2 regions of the Planococcus rifietoensis genome follow, and region 1 is predicted to be linked to the other one. Evidence: a T-box and tRNA genes for the amino acid it is inferred to sense, from the RefSeq annotation. Region 1 holds a T-box; the other holds one or more tRNA genes.
What was found. The T-box of region 1 lies ahead of leuS (leucine--tRNA ligase). A T-box ahead of a tRNA ligase gene usually reads a tRNA of that ligase, here a tRNA-Leu.

Region 1 (6,762 bases):
TATTTGGCGTCTTTCCATTTGCGGTGCATTTTCGCTTTCACCTGCTCGAATTGCACAGGGATCGGGTCGACACGGTCTCCGGCAAAATCACCGGAACCGGCGACCGAGCAAAACGTGCAGCCGCCAAAAGCGACTGTGCCGTCGCGATTCGGGCAGTCAAATCCGGCGTCCAGCGAGATTTTCATGATTTTTTCGCCGAATTGCCCGCGCAAATGGCGGTTCCATGTATAATAAAGCTTCCCGTCACTCGGGAAGGGGAATTCATTGTCCATAATAAAACCACTCCTTAGCTGTCATTATAACACGCAGTTGCCGGCCGAAAAGCCGACAAAAATCGTGTGCCCATTGTCCTTGTTGCGTTTCCCATGGAGTTTTGGTTAAATTGTTAATGGAAGCGTTTTATTGAATTAAAATTCAGTTAATGTTGCAGAGGGGGAAATGCGCGATGAAACCGATTTACAATTCTGCCAAAGAGGCAGTCGAACCGATACAAGACGGAGCCACCATCATGGTTGGAGGATTCGGGCTGGTCGGCATTCCAGAACAGCTGATCCTAGCGCTTGTCGATAAAGGGGTAAAAGATCTAACAATAATTTCCAATAACTGTGGGGTCGACGAATGGGGCCTTGGCTTATTGCTGAAAAACAAGCAAATCAAGAAAATGATCGGCTCGTACGTCGGCGAAAATAAAGAATTCGAACGCCAAGTGTTGTCGGGCGAAATCGAAGTGGAGCTCACGCCTCAAGGCACGCTTGCTGAAAAAATGCGCGCAGGCGGAGCCGGAATTCCGGCGTTTTTCACACCGGCAGGCGTCGGCACAACCGTCGCTGAAGGCAAGGAAATACGCGAATTCGATGGCAAGGAACACGTGCTTGAAATGGCGTTGAAAGCGGATTTCTCACTCGTCCGTGCATATACTGCAGATAAAATGGGCAATCTCGTCTACAACAAGACTGCACAGAACTTCAACCCGCTAGCGGCAGCTGCCGGGAAAGTGACGATTGCGGAAGTCGAGCATATAGTGGAAATCGGCGATATCGACCCGAACCACGTGCAAACGCCGAGCATTTACGTACAAGGCTTGCTGCAAGCAGACCAAGAAAAACGAATCGAGCGTTTGACGACGCGTTAAGAAAGGGTGGGGACAGAAGTGGACAAACAGGCTATCAGAGAACGAATCGCAAAACGAGCGGAAAAAGAAATCAACGATGGAGATTACGTCAACCTTGGCATCGGCATGCCGACTTTGGTTGCGAACTTCATTTCCGATAATAAGCAAGTCGTCTTGCAGTCCGAAAACGGATTGCTCGGCATCGGGCCGTATCCGACAGAAGACCAAGTCGATCCCGATTTAATCAATGCCGGAAAAGAAACCGTCACGACGATCCCGGGCTCCGCATTTTTCACCAGCGCCGAGTCATTCGCGATGATCCGCGGCGGGCATATCGATGTCGCCATTCTTGGAGGCATGGAAGTCGCAGAAAACGGCGATCTAGCCAACTGGATGATCCCAGGGAAAATGATCAAAGGCATGGGCGGCGCGATGGATCTTGTCCATGGCGCGAAAAAAGTCATCGTCATCATGGACCATGTATCAAAAGACGGTTCAGCGAAAATCAAGAAAGCATGCGAATTGCCGCTGACGGGGAAAGCGGTCGTCAATTTGATCATCACAGAACGAGCGGTGATTGAAGTGACGGATACTGGCCTCGTGTTGAAAGAAGTATTCGAAGGCTTCTCGGTCGACGACGTCGTCGCTGCAACCGATGCCGAGTTGAATACCGATAGCGTCAAAGTACACTGAGCTATTGCATAAAAACAGGCGCTCAGCTAAAATGAAATCAATAGCAAATGGCCGTGAAGAGGAGCAGTAGGACATATATGCATAAAAGAGAGCCGGCGGATGGTGCGAGCCGGCATGCAGGATGTCTGAACTCGCCTTGGAGTCTGCGCAATGATTGCGCCGTTTTCCGCGTTAAGGAATCAAGTTGAGCGCCTGAGCGCTAATTTGGGTGGTACCGCGGGAAAAATCCCGTCCCTTAGTTTAAGGGGCGGGATTTTTTTATTTTGCTGAAAACTTGTTACGCTAGCGGACATCCGCTTGTATTTAGAGGAGGAAAATCGGAAATGTCTTTTAACCACAAAGAAATCGAAAAGAAATGGCAGCATCATTGGCAAGAAAACAAAACCTTTAAAACGGAGAACACGCCGGGCAAGGAAAAATTCTATGCGCTCGATATGTTCCCGTATCCATCAGGTGCCGGGCTTCACGTCGGGCATCCGGAAGGCTACACGGCGACCGATATCTTGAGCCGACAAAAACGCATGCAAGGCTATGATGTGCTTCATCCGATGGGCTGGGATGCATTCGGTTTGCCGGCAGAACAATACGCGCTCGATACCGGCAATGACCCTGCGGAATTCACGGCGAAAAACATCGAGACCTTCAAGCGCCAAATCCAGGAACTTGGCTTCTCGTATGATTGGGACCGTGAAATCAACACGACCGACCCAAACTATTATAAATGGACGCAATGGATTTTCATCCAGCTTTACAATAAAGGCTTGGCATATGTCGATGAAGTAGCGGTCAACTGGTGTCCGGCACTTGGCACCGTCTTGGCCAATGAAGAAGTGGTTGATGGGGTTTCTGAACGCGGGGGCCATCCGGTCGAACGCCGCCCGATGCGTCAATGGGTGTTGCGGATCACTGAATACGCAGACCGCTTGCTGGAAGACTTGAACGAACTCGATTGGCCGGAAAGCTTGAAGGACATGCAGCGCAACTGGATCGGCAAATCCGAAGGCGCGGAGCTCGAATTCAAGATTGATGGCACCGGGCTTTCATTCCGTGCATTCACGACGCGCCCGGATACAATTTTTGGCGCGACTTACGCGGTACTTGCCCCAGAGCATAAATTGGTTGGGGAAATTACGACATCTGATAAGAGCGAAGCGGTAGCTGAGTATATCGACAAAGTAAAAACGAAAAGCGATTTGGAGCGTACGGATCTCGCGAAAGATAAAACGGGCGTCTTCACTGGTGCTTATGCGATCAATCCGGCAAGCGGCGAGAAAATGCCAATCTGGATTGCCGATTACGTCCTTGCAACATACGGAACAGGCGCAATCATGGCCGTGCCGGCACATGACGAACGTGATTATGAGTTCGCGAAACAATTCGACTTGCCGATCGTCGAAGTCGTCTCAGGCGGCAACATCGACGAAGAAGCCTACGCTGGCGACGGCGAACTCGTCAACTCCGGTTTCCTTGACGGCTTGAACAAAACCGAAGCGATTGGAAAAGCGATCGACTGGCTCGAACAACAAGGTGTCGGCGAGAAGAAAATCACCTACCGTTTGCGCGACTGGTTGTTCAGCCGCCAGCGCTATTGGGGCGAACCGATCCCGATCATCCACTGGGAAGACGGCACGATGTCTCCTGTCGATGATAAGGACTTGCCACTCGAACTTCCTGTCACAACGGATATCAAGCCGAGCGGAACAGGCGAATCGCCGCTTGCCAATATCGAGGAATGGGTTAATGTCACGCATCCTGAAACCGGCATGAAAGGCCGCCGCGAAACGAACACGATGCCGCAATGGGCAGGCAGCTGCTGGTATTATTTGCGCTTTATCGATCCCGTTAACGACGAAGCCATCGCAGATCCGGAATTATTGAAACGCTGGCTGCCGGTTGATGTCTATATCGGCGGTGCAGAACACGCCGTCCTTCACTTATTGTATGCGCGTTTCTGGCATAAAGTATTGTACGACCTTGGCGTCGTGCCGACAAAAGAACCATTCCAGAAATTATTCAACCAAGGGATGATCCTCGGTGAAGGCAACGAGAAAATGTCGAAATCCAAAGGCAATGTCGTCAACCCGGACCAAATCATCGAAAGCCACGGCGCGGATACGCTGCGCATGTACGAAATGTTCATGGGGCCGCTCGAAGCGTCCATCGCCTGGTCGACAAACGGACTCGACGGATCTCGCCGTTTCCTTGACCGCGTGTGGCGTTTGCTGATTGAAGACGGAACGATTTCGAGCAAAGTCAGCGACCAAAATGACGGCAAACTGGAGAAAGTCTACAACCAGACCGTCAAGAAAGTGACTGAAGACTTCGACGGCCTTCGCTTCAATACAGCGATTTCGCAAATGATGGTATTCATCAATGAAGCATACAAAGCCGAGAGCTTGCCGAAAGAATATATCGAAGGCTTCGTGAAGATGCTGTCGCCGATCGCGCCGCATTTGGCCGAAGAGCTTTGGAATAAACTTGGGCATAGCGAGACGGTAACGTATGAAGCATGGCCAACGTTCGACGAGTCGAAACTGGTCGATGATGAAGTTGAAATCGTCGTCCAAGTGAACGGCAAAGTGAGAAGCAAGCTGACTGTCGCAAAAGACAGCACGAAAGAACAACTGGAAGAAGCGGCGCTCGCCGACGAGCACGTTCAAAAGGCGGCAGAAGGCAAGCAAGTACGCAAAGTCATCGCCATTCCAGGTAAATTAGTTAATATCGTTGTAGGATAAATAATGAAAGCCGCCAGGGAAATTTCTCTGGCGGCTTTTTGTGATACTAAATTAGAGAATTAAATAGTTTCTGTTATTCGACGGCACTCCAATGGCTGCTTGGGGCTCGCAGGATGCGAGTCATGCAGTTGATGCGACAGAAAGATAAATGAAGTGAATAGAATAGCTTCCGCAATTCGACTGCGTTTCAGGGGGCTGCTTGCCGTGGGGCGGGTGTTGAGCCAACGTGTCGCAAAGTGCGCGACACGTTTGTCTCGCCAGCCCGCGCGGTCCCACAGGCGTCAGCCCCCTTCCACTCCGTCTCTAGTTTTAGAGCGGAAGATCTTTTTTCGACTTTAATTAATGAGCCTTGTAGAAATGCATCATATTTTGCAATGTTTCATGCTGAAAAACATGTCGCTGGTTACCCCACACTAAATGCAACAACATGCTGTTCGACCGCTTCTTGGGAAGCGATTCCCCCACTAGCCAGCAACTGGCTACAGAAGCAGAGCCGATTAAACAGTCTTCAAACAACGAAATCGCTCAGCCGCCAAGCGCCCAGGGTGAGCCGACGCAATAAGACAGGTGTTATTTCTGGCTTATTGCCAAAGGCCAACCCAAAGCCGGGCGGCGACTATTAAGGGAAACTGTACTTTGATGTTCAGTAACATCTCCACAAAAAACACTCACTATCCTATTCCACGCTCAACTAGGGAAGCGATTTCCCCGCTAGCCGGCAACTGAATAAAGAAGCTAATCTGCTTAAACCGTCTTCACACAATGAAATCTCTTAGCCGCCGAGCGTAAAGGGGTGAGCCGACGCAATAAGACAGACGTTCTTTCTGGCTTATTGCCAAAGGCCAACCCAAAGCCGAGCGGCGACTATGAAGGGAAACTGTACTTCAATATTCAGTAACATTTCCACGAGAAAACTCCCGCTATCTTTGATTCTGTCTACTTTAAGAAGTGAGTTCTCATTTGCTCTTTCAATTTCATTCCAAAGAAAAAAGCCCATTGCTTAAGCAATAGGGCTTTCGGTTTGATAAGAAGCAGCGAACTCGGCTGCGTTTTTTCCTGCGACGTGTCCGGTGACAAGGGCGGACGTGATATTATAGCCGCCGGTGTAGCCGTGGATGTCGAGGATCTCGCCGCAGAAGAACAAGCCGGGCTTTTTCTTCGAATGCATCGTCTTCGGCTCGATTTCCTTGATCGACACGCCGCCGCCTGTGACGAACGCTTTTTCGATCGGCTGCGTGCCGGAGACGGTCATCGTGAATGCCGTCATTTCAGCAGCGAGCGCACGGACTTTATCGGATGGAAGTTCTGCACCGGTCAGCTGCGGGTCGATGCCTGCACGGTCTAATAGGAACAGTAGCCAGCGTTCTTGCGCCAGGCTTTTCCAAACGTTTTTCAACGCTTTTTTTGGTTCGTCTTTCATTAGCTTGTTCAGCAGCTGGAACGCAGATTCTGCATTGTCATCCGGCATGGAGTTGATGCGGACGGTGACCGCTTGGCCGCCGTTTTTCTTCATTTCCTTGACGACATATTGGCTGCAGCGCAGGATGGCAGGCCCGCTCAAGCCGAAATGGGTGAACAGCATATCCATCTGGTGCGTGACGAGCGCTTTGCCTTTTTTATTGAGCACCGTGACGGCGACATCGCGCAGGGCAAGTCCTTGCAGGTCGCGTGATTTGATGAACGGTTCATTCGACAACAAAGGAACTTCCGTCGGATAGAGGTCGGTGACAGTGTGTCCCGCTTTTTCTGCCCACGGGTAGCCGTCTCCGGTCGATCCGGTTTGCGGCACCGCTTTTCCGCCGACCGCGACCACGACTGCGTGAGCTGAGAATTCTTCACCAGAATGCAGGCGGATGCCGGTCACTTTTTCGTCGTTCATCAATAAGCTTTTGACGGGGGAATCGAGTTTTCGCTCGACGCCGAGCCGGTCCATCTCGCCAAACATCGCATCCGCGACGTCTTGTGCGCGGTTTGACACAGGGAACATGCGGCCGTGGTCTTCTTCTTTCAAGGCAACGCCAAGGTTTTCGAAGAACTGGATGATGTCCTCGTTATTGAATACCGAAAACGGGCTGTACATGAAGCGGCCATTTCCGGGAATGTGGCGGACGATTTCTTCCAAAGGCAGGCGGTTTGTCACATTGCAGCGGCCGCCGCCGGAGATGATCAATTTCTTGCCGAGCTTTTTGCCTTTTTCGACGAGCAGTACACGCTTGCCGTTCG
Region 2 (6,762 bases), 760 kb from region 1:
AGGAAGCCGGCGTTAAACCAAACCAGGCAAAACAAGTTATTGAGCTGCTTGAAGGCGGCAACACGGTACCTTTTATCGCCCGTTACCGAAAAGAAGCGACGGGCTCATTGGATGAAGTCCAAATAAAAGCAGTAGAAGATCGTTATACATATATCCAGAATTTGGAACAAAGGAAAGTCGATGTAATCCGTTCAATTGAAGAACAGGAGCAACTGACTCCTGAGCTTGAAAAAGCCATCAAAGGAGCTACTGTGCTTCAAAGAGTGGAAGATTTATACCGCCCATACAAACAAAAACGCCGCACAAAAGCGACCATCGCAAAAGAAAAAGGGTTGCAGGGACTGGCTGATTGGCTGTTAAAGCCCGATAACGAGCAGTTGAAAGTAGTGACGGAGCAATATATCAGCACTGAAAAGGGTGTTGAAACAGCGGAAGATGCGATTGCAGGAGCACAGGATATTTTAGCCGAGCTTTTTGCGGATGATCCGGATATTCGTGAAAAAGCCCGTCGGATGACGCGTGATACCGGACTGCTAGAGACAGCAGCCAAAAAGGGCCACGAAGACGAAAAACAAGTCTTTCAAATGTATTATGAATACAGCGAAGCGATCAAAAAGATTGTCCCGCACCGTATACTCGCCATTAACCGCGGCGAAAAAGAGGGTGTATTGAGAGTAACGGTCACACCTCCAGTCGACCGAATCATTCGTTTAATGAAAGATAAATGGATGAAAATGGGGAGTCCTGCTGCAAAACAAGTGGAAGCGGCCATAGAAGACAGTTACAAACGCCTGATCCAGCCATCCGTCGAACGTGAAATCCGGACGGAACTAAGTGAAAAAGGTGAAACGCAGGCCATACACATCTTTTCGGAAAACCTGCGCAATCTGTTATTGCAGCCTCCAATGAAAGATAAATTCGTGCTCGGCATTGATCCGGCGTACCGCACCGGCTGCAAACTAGCAGTGATAGATGCGACGGGGAAACTATTGGAAGTGGCGGTCATTTATCCGCATCCCCCAAAATCCGATCAACAAGGCGCAAAGAAAACCTTGCAGCGCTTAACCGATGCCTACCCAATTGAAATCATGGCGATCGGAAACGGCACAGCATCACGCGAAACCGAACAATTCGTTGCGGATTTCCTCAGCCAAACTGCAACGAAAGCGTCTTACGTCATCGTCAATGAAGCAGGTGCCAGTGTGTACTCGGCGTCCGATGTGGCTCGTGCGGAGTTTCCAGACTTGCAAGTAGAAGAACGCAGTGCAGCTTCCATCGCCCGCCGACTTCAAGACCCGCTTTCTGAACTTGTGAAAATCGACCCGAAAGCTGTAGGTGTTGGACAATACCAGCATGATGTCTCGCGGAAAAAGCTGGCAGACCAATTGACCTTCGTTGTTGAGACGGCGGTCAACCAAGTTGGCGTGAACGTTAACTCTGCTTCAGCCTCTCTCCTTCAATACGTTGCTGGCCTCAGTAAGACCGTCGCCGAGAACATCATTAAAGTGCGCGATGAGAACGGCCGCTTTACTTCCCGTATCCAGTTAAAGAAAATCCCTCGCCTTGGTGCCAAGACCTATGAACAAGCAGTTGGCTTCCTGCGCATAACGGAAGGAAAGAATCCGCTAGACGCCACCGGCATTCACCCAGAAAGTTATGAAGCTGCCGAAAGGATCCTCAAGTTGATCGATGCAGACAAGAAAATGATTGGGCGTCCAGAAATTATCGCGAAGCTGGAAGACTTGGACCTCGAAGCATTAAGCCAGGAGTGGGAAGTAGGCAAAGTGACACTCAAAGATATTGTGGATGCGTTGAAGAAACCGTTCCGCGACCCGCGGGATGAGTTCCCTCAACCATTGCTCAAGAGTGACGTTTTAAAAATGGAAGACTTGTCACCTGGAATGGAAGTGCAAGGGACGGTGCGCAACGTCGTCGACTTCGGAGCCTTCGTTGACATTGGCGTGAAACAGGACGGGCTGGTCCACATCTCTAAATTGAAAAAGGGATTCGTTAAACACCCGCTTGATGTCGTGGCAGTCGGAGACATCGTCACTGTCTGGGTCGACCAGGTCGAAAAACAAAAAGGCCGAATCGCTTTGACGATGCTGCCGCCAAAAGAACAACAACCGGATCTTCAGGAGAGATAAGATGACAAACGAAGAATTGACCAAGATGATTGTAGAGATTTCTCGTGACATTTTCGGTAAGCCGTTCCGCCATCAAGGTGTATTCAACAAACGCCTCCGGACGACAGGTGGCCGTTACTTGCTGAGATCGCACAACATTGAAATCAATCCGGCTTCATATGAAAAGTTCGGCGGCAACGAACTTATAGGCATCATCAAGCATGAGTTGTGCCATTATCATCTCCATCTTGAAGGAAAAGGATACAAGCATCGGGACAAGGAGTTTCGAGAATTGTTACAAGAGACAGGGTCTCCGCGCTTTTGTTCTTTGCTTGTAGAGAAGCGGCGGAAGACAGCTGGCTTTCATCTGTATGAATGCATCTCTTGTAAAACGGAATTTCCAAGAAAGATCCGCATGGACACTGACAAGTACAGATGCGGACGCTGCAGCGGCAAGCTGCGGTTGAAAAGAGAAAAGAGTTTATAAAAGAAAGAGCCGCTGATGAAGCGGCTCTTCTTTTATGTCTAGCAGCTTTCAGTAAAATTACCCTAGAAGGAGATGGATAAAAATGATGCGATTCGCATTTATTATAGAAGAAGAGTAAAAGGGGCCGGTGGAAGTTCCAAGGGACCAGCCACCGTTCATTCTAATAAACCTTCATAGGTTCTCGGCCGTTCAGAGTCTTTCAGTAAAAGAGTAAAGTGGCTCAGCTAATAGCTCCGTGAGCTTAATTGTTTTGAAGTACATTACTAAACGAAACACTGAACTCAAATTAAATTATAAAATGATGAATAAAAGTATTGACGATTCCTGTAAGGCTCTTTATAATAGAAAAAGTCGACAAGTACTTAAACATTATTCCGAAGTAGCTCAGTGGTAGAGCACCGCACTGTTAATGCGATGGTCGTAGGTTCGAGTCCTACCTTCGGAGCCATTTATTTGGCCCCTTGGTCAAGCGGTTAAGACACCGCCCTTTCACGGCGGTAACACGGGTTCGAATCCCGTAGGGGTCACCATACATATATTGAATTACTTTTTCTAATATAATACTTGTGTGCGATACAATTGAAAATATTATTATTGTCGCGGGGTGGAGCAGTTCGGTAGCTCGTTGGGCTCATAACCCAAAGGTCGCAGGTTCAAATCCTGCCCCCGCAACCAAATGGTCCCGTGGTGTAGCGGTTAACATGCCTGCCTGTCACGCAGGAGATCGCCGGTTCGATCCCGGTCGGGACCGCCATTTTTTTCAATGGGGTATAGCCAAGCGGTAAGGCAACGGGTTTTGATCCCGTCATGCCCTGGTTCGAATCCAGGTACCCCAGCCAATTTAAGGGTTACTGAGACGAACTTCAATTTAAACGAGTTGCTCTTGACAATGAAGACTAGAAGTTATATAGTAGAATTTGTCTCAAAAAATATAATATTTGCGGTCGTGGCGGAATGGCAGACGCGCTAGGTTGAGGGCCTAGTGGGAGAAATCCCGTGGAAGTTCGACTCTTCTCGGCCGCACCATACATATTCAATTATTTGCGCCCGTAGCTCAATTGGATAGAGTACTTGACTACGAATCAAGCGGTTAGAGGTTCGAGTCCTCTCGGGCGCGCCATTTATCTTCTATATATATGCGGGTGTAGTTTAGTGGTAAAACCTCAGCCTTCCAAGCTGATGATGAGGGTTCGATTCCCTTCACCCGCTCCAAATTCTTTTGAACCTTGAAAACTGAACAGCAAAACGTCAACGAAAGACGTCACGAGCGCCTTGGCGTGCGAACGGCTTTTGCGATGGTCGCCTTTGGGCGATCGGAGCAATCAGCCATTCCGACCTTCGGTGTTCGTGACTTACTTACTGATCAGCTTCGGCAGATCAAGCGAATCGCGCGTCTTCTAGACGGCGATACGCCAGCAACTATTGAGCAATCAATACTACTCTATAATGGAGAGTTTGATCCTGGCTCAGGACGAACGCTGGCGGCGTGCCTAATACATGCAAGTCGAGCGGAGATAATGGAGCTTGCTCCATTATCTTAGCGGCGGACGGGTGAGTAACACGTGGGCAACCTGCCCTGCAGATCGGGATAACTCCGGGAAACCGGTGCTAATACCGAATAGTTTGCGGCCTCTCATGAGGCTGCACGGAAAGACGGTTTCGGCTGTCACTGCAGGATGGGCCCGCGGCGCATTAGCTAGTTGGTGAGGTAACGGCTCACCAAGGCCACGATGCGTAGCCGACCTGAGAGGGTGATCGGCCACACTGGGACTGAGACACGGCCCAGACTCCTACGGGAGGCAGCAGTAGGGAATCTTCCGCAATGGACGAAAGTCTGACGGAGCAACGCCGCGTGAGTGAAGAAGGTTTTCGGATCGTAAAACTCTGTTGTGAGGGAAGAACAAGTACCAAGTAACTACTGGTACCTTGACGGTACCTCACCAGAAAGCCACGGCTAACTACGTGCCAGCAGCCGCGGTAATACGTAGGTGGCAAGCGTTGTCCGGAATTATTGGGCGTAAAGCGCGCGCAGGCGGTCCTTTAAGTCTGATGTGAAAGCCCACGGCTCAACCGTGGAGGGTCATTGGAAACTGGGGGACTTGAGTGCAGAAGAGGAAAGTGGAATTCCACGTGTAGCGGTGAAATGCGTAGAGATGTGGAGGAACACCAGTGGCGAAGGCGACTTTCTGGTCTGTAACTGACGCTGAGGCGCGAAAGCGTGGGGAGCAAACAGGATTAGATACCCTGGTAGTCCACGCCGTAAACGATGAGTGCTAAGTGTTAGGGGGTTTCCGCCCCTTAGTGCTGCAGCTAACGCATTAAGCACTCCGCCTGGGGAGTACGGCCGCAAGGCTGAAACTCAAAGGAATTGACGGGGGCCCGCACAAGCGGTGGAGCATGTGGTTTAATTCGAAGCAACGCGAAGAACCTTACCAGGTCTTGACATCCCGCTGACCGCCTAGGAGACTAGGCTTTCCCTTCGGGGACAGCGGTGACAGGTGGTGCATGGTTGTCGTCAGCTCGTGTCGTGAGATGTTGGGTTAAGTCCCGCAACGAGCGCAACCCTTGATCTTAGTTGCCAGCATTCAGTTGGGCACTCTAAGGTGACTGCCGGTGACAAACCGGAGGAAGGTGGGGATGACGTCAAATCATCATGCCCCTTATGACCTGGGCTACACACGTGCTACAATGGACGGTACAAAGGGCTGCAAACCCGCGAGGGGGAGCCAATCCCAGAAAACCGTTCTCAGTTCGGATTGCAGGCTGCAACTCGCCTGCATGAAGCCGGAATCGCTAGTAATCGCGGATCAGCATGCCGCGGTGAATACGTTCCCGGGCCTTGTACACACCGCCCGTCACACCACGAGAGTTTGTAACACCCGAAGTCGGTGGGGTAACCCTTACGGGAGCCAGCCGCCGAAGGTGGGACAGATGATTGGGGTGAAGTCGTAACAAGGTAGCCGTATCGGAAGGTGCGGCTGGATCACCTCCTTTCTAAGGATTATATCGGAACCGATCTTCGGATCGGGTTGACGTTTTGCGTTCAGTTTTGAAGGTTCACTCCGCAAGGATTGACTTTCAAACTTGTTCTTTGAAAACTGGATAGATCGACATTGATTAAGAAACAAGCATCAAGTAGCGTGATCGCTTTGCGATCAACTTATTTTTTTGACCCTCAGTGGTTAAGTTAATAAGGGCGCACGGTGGATGCCTTGGCACTAGGAGCCGAAGAAGGACGGCACTAACACCGATATGCCTCGGGGAGCTGTAAGTGAGCTGTGATCCGGGGATTTCCGAATGGGGAAACCCACTGTTCGTAATGGAGCAGTATCCATGTGTGAATACATAGCACATGAGAAGGCAGACTCAGGGAACTGAAACATCTAAGTACCTGAAGGAAGAGAAAGCAAATGCGATTCCCCAAGTAGCGGCGAGCGAAACGGGATCAGCCCAAACCAGAAGGCTTGCCTTCTGGGGTTGTAGGACACTCTATACGGAGTTACAAAGGAACGGATTAAGCGAAGCGACCTGGAACGGTCCGCAAGATAGGGTAATAGCCCCGTAGCTGAAAGTTCGTTCCCTCCAGAGTGGATCCTGAGTACGGCGGAACACGAGAAATTCCGTCGGAATCCGGGAGGACCATCTCCCAAGGCTAAATACTCCCTAGTGACCGATAGTGAACCAGTACCGTGAGGGAAAGGTGAAAAGCACCCCGGAAGGGGAGTGAAATAGATCCTGAAACCGTGTGCCTACAAGTAGTTAGAGCCCGTTAATGGGTGATAGCGTGCCTTTTGTAGAATGAACCGGCGAGTTACGATTGCATGCAAGGTTAAGGTGAGAAGCCGGAGCCGCAGCGAAAGCGAGTCTGAATAGGGCGAGTGAGTATGCAGTTGTAGACCCGAAACCAGGTGATCTACCCATGTCCAGGGTGAAGGTAAGGTAACACTTACTGGAGGCCCGAACCCACGCACGTTGAAAAGTGCGGGGATGAGGTGTGGGTAGCGGAGAAATTCCAATCGAACCTGGAGATAGCTGGTTCTCTCCGAAATAGCTTTAGGGCTAGCCTCAAGATAAGAATCCTGGAGGTAGAGCACTGTTTGGACTAGGGGCCCATCCCGGGTTACCGAATTCAGACAAACTCCGAATGCC

Region 2: it has a tRNA-Leu gene. The T-box ahead of leuS (leucine--tRNA ligase) is inferred to sense a tRNA for this amino acid. The anticodon was not compared.

Annotation. Positions count from the first base shown of each region.
Region 1 covers NZ_CP013659.2:983,575-990,336, forward strand. Annotated here, with positions in the region: gene mnmL (tRNA modification radical SAM protein MnmL/YtqA) at 1-272, opposite strand, end outside; gene AUC31_RS04790 (CoA transferase subunit A) at 446-1,132, shown strand; gene AUC31_RS04795 (3-oxoacid CoA-transferase subunit B) at 1,151-1,804, shown strand; T-box leader at 1,849-2,043, shown strand; gene leuS (leucine--tRNA ligase) at 2,128-4,539, shown strand; gene AUC31_RS04805 (BaiN/RdsA family NAD(P)/FAD-dependent oxidoreductase) at 5,540-6,762, opposite strand, start outside.
Region 2 covers NZ_CP013659.2:227,175-233,936, forward strand. Annotated here, with positions in the region: gene AUC31_RS01150 (Tex family protein) at 1-2,147, shown strand, start outside; gene AUC31_RS01155 (SprT family protein) at 2,149-2,613, shown strand; tRNA gene AUC31_RS01160 (tRNA-Asn) at 2,987-3,061, shown strand; tRNA gene AUC31_RS01165 (tRNA-Glu) at 3,069-3,143, shown strand; tRNA gene AUC31_RS01170 (tRNA-Met) at 3,212-3,288, shown strand; tRNA gene AUC31_RS01175 (tRNA-Asp) at 3,292-3,367, shown strand; tRNA gene AUC31_RS01180 (tRNA-Gln) at 3,378-3,452, shown strand; tRNA gene AUC31_RS01185 (tRNA-Leu) at 3,554-3,639, shown strand; tRNA gene AUC31_RS01190 (tRNA-Arg) at 3,657-3,733, shown strand; tRNA gene AUC31_RS01195 (tRNA-Gly) at 3,752-3,825, shown strand; rRNA gene AUC31_RS01200 (16S ribosomal RNA) at 4,057-5,607, shown strand; rRNA gene AUC31_RS01205 (23S ribosomal RNA) at 5,794-6,762, shown strand, end outside.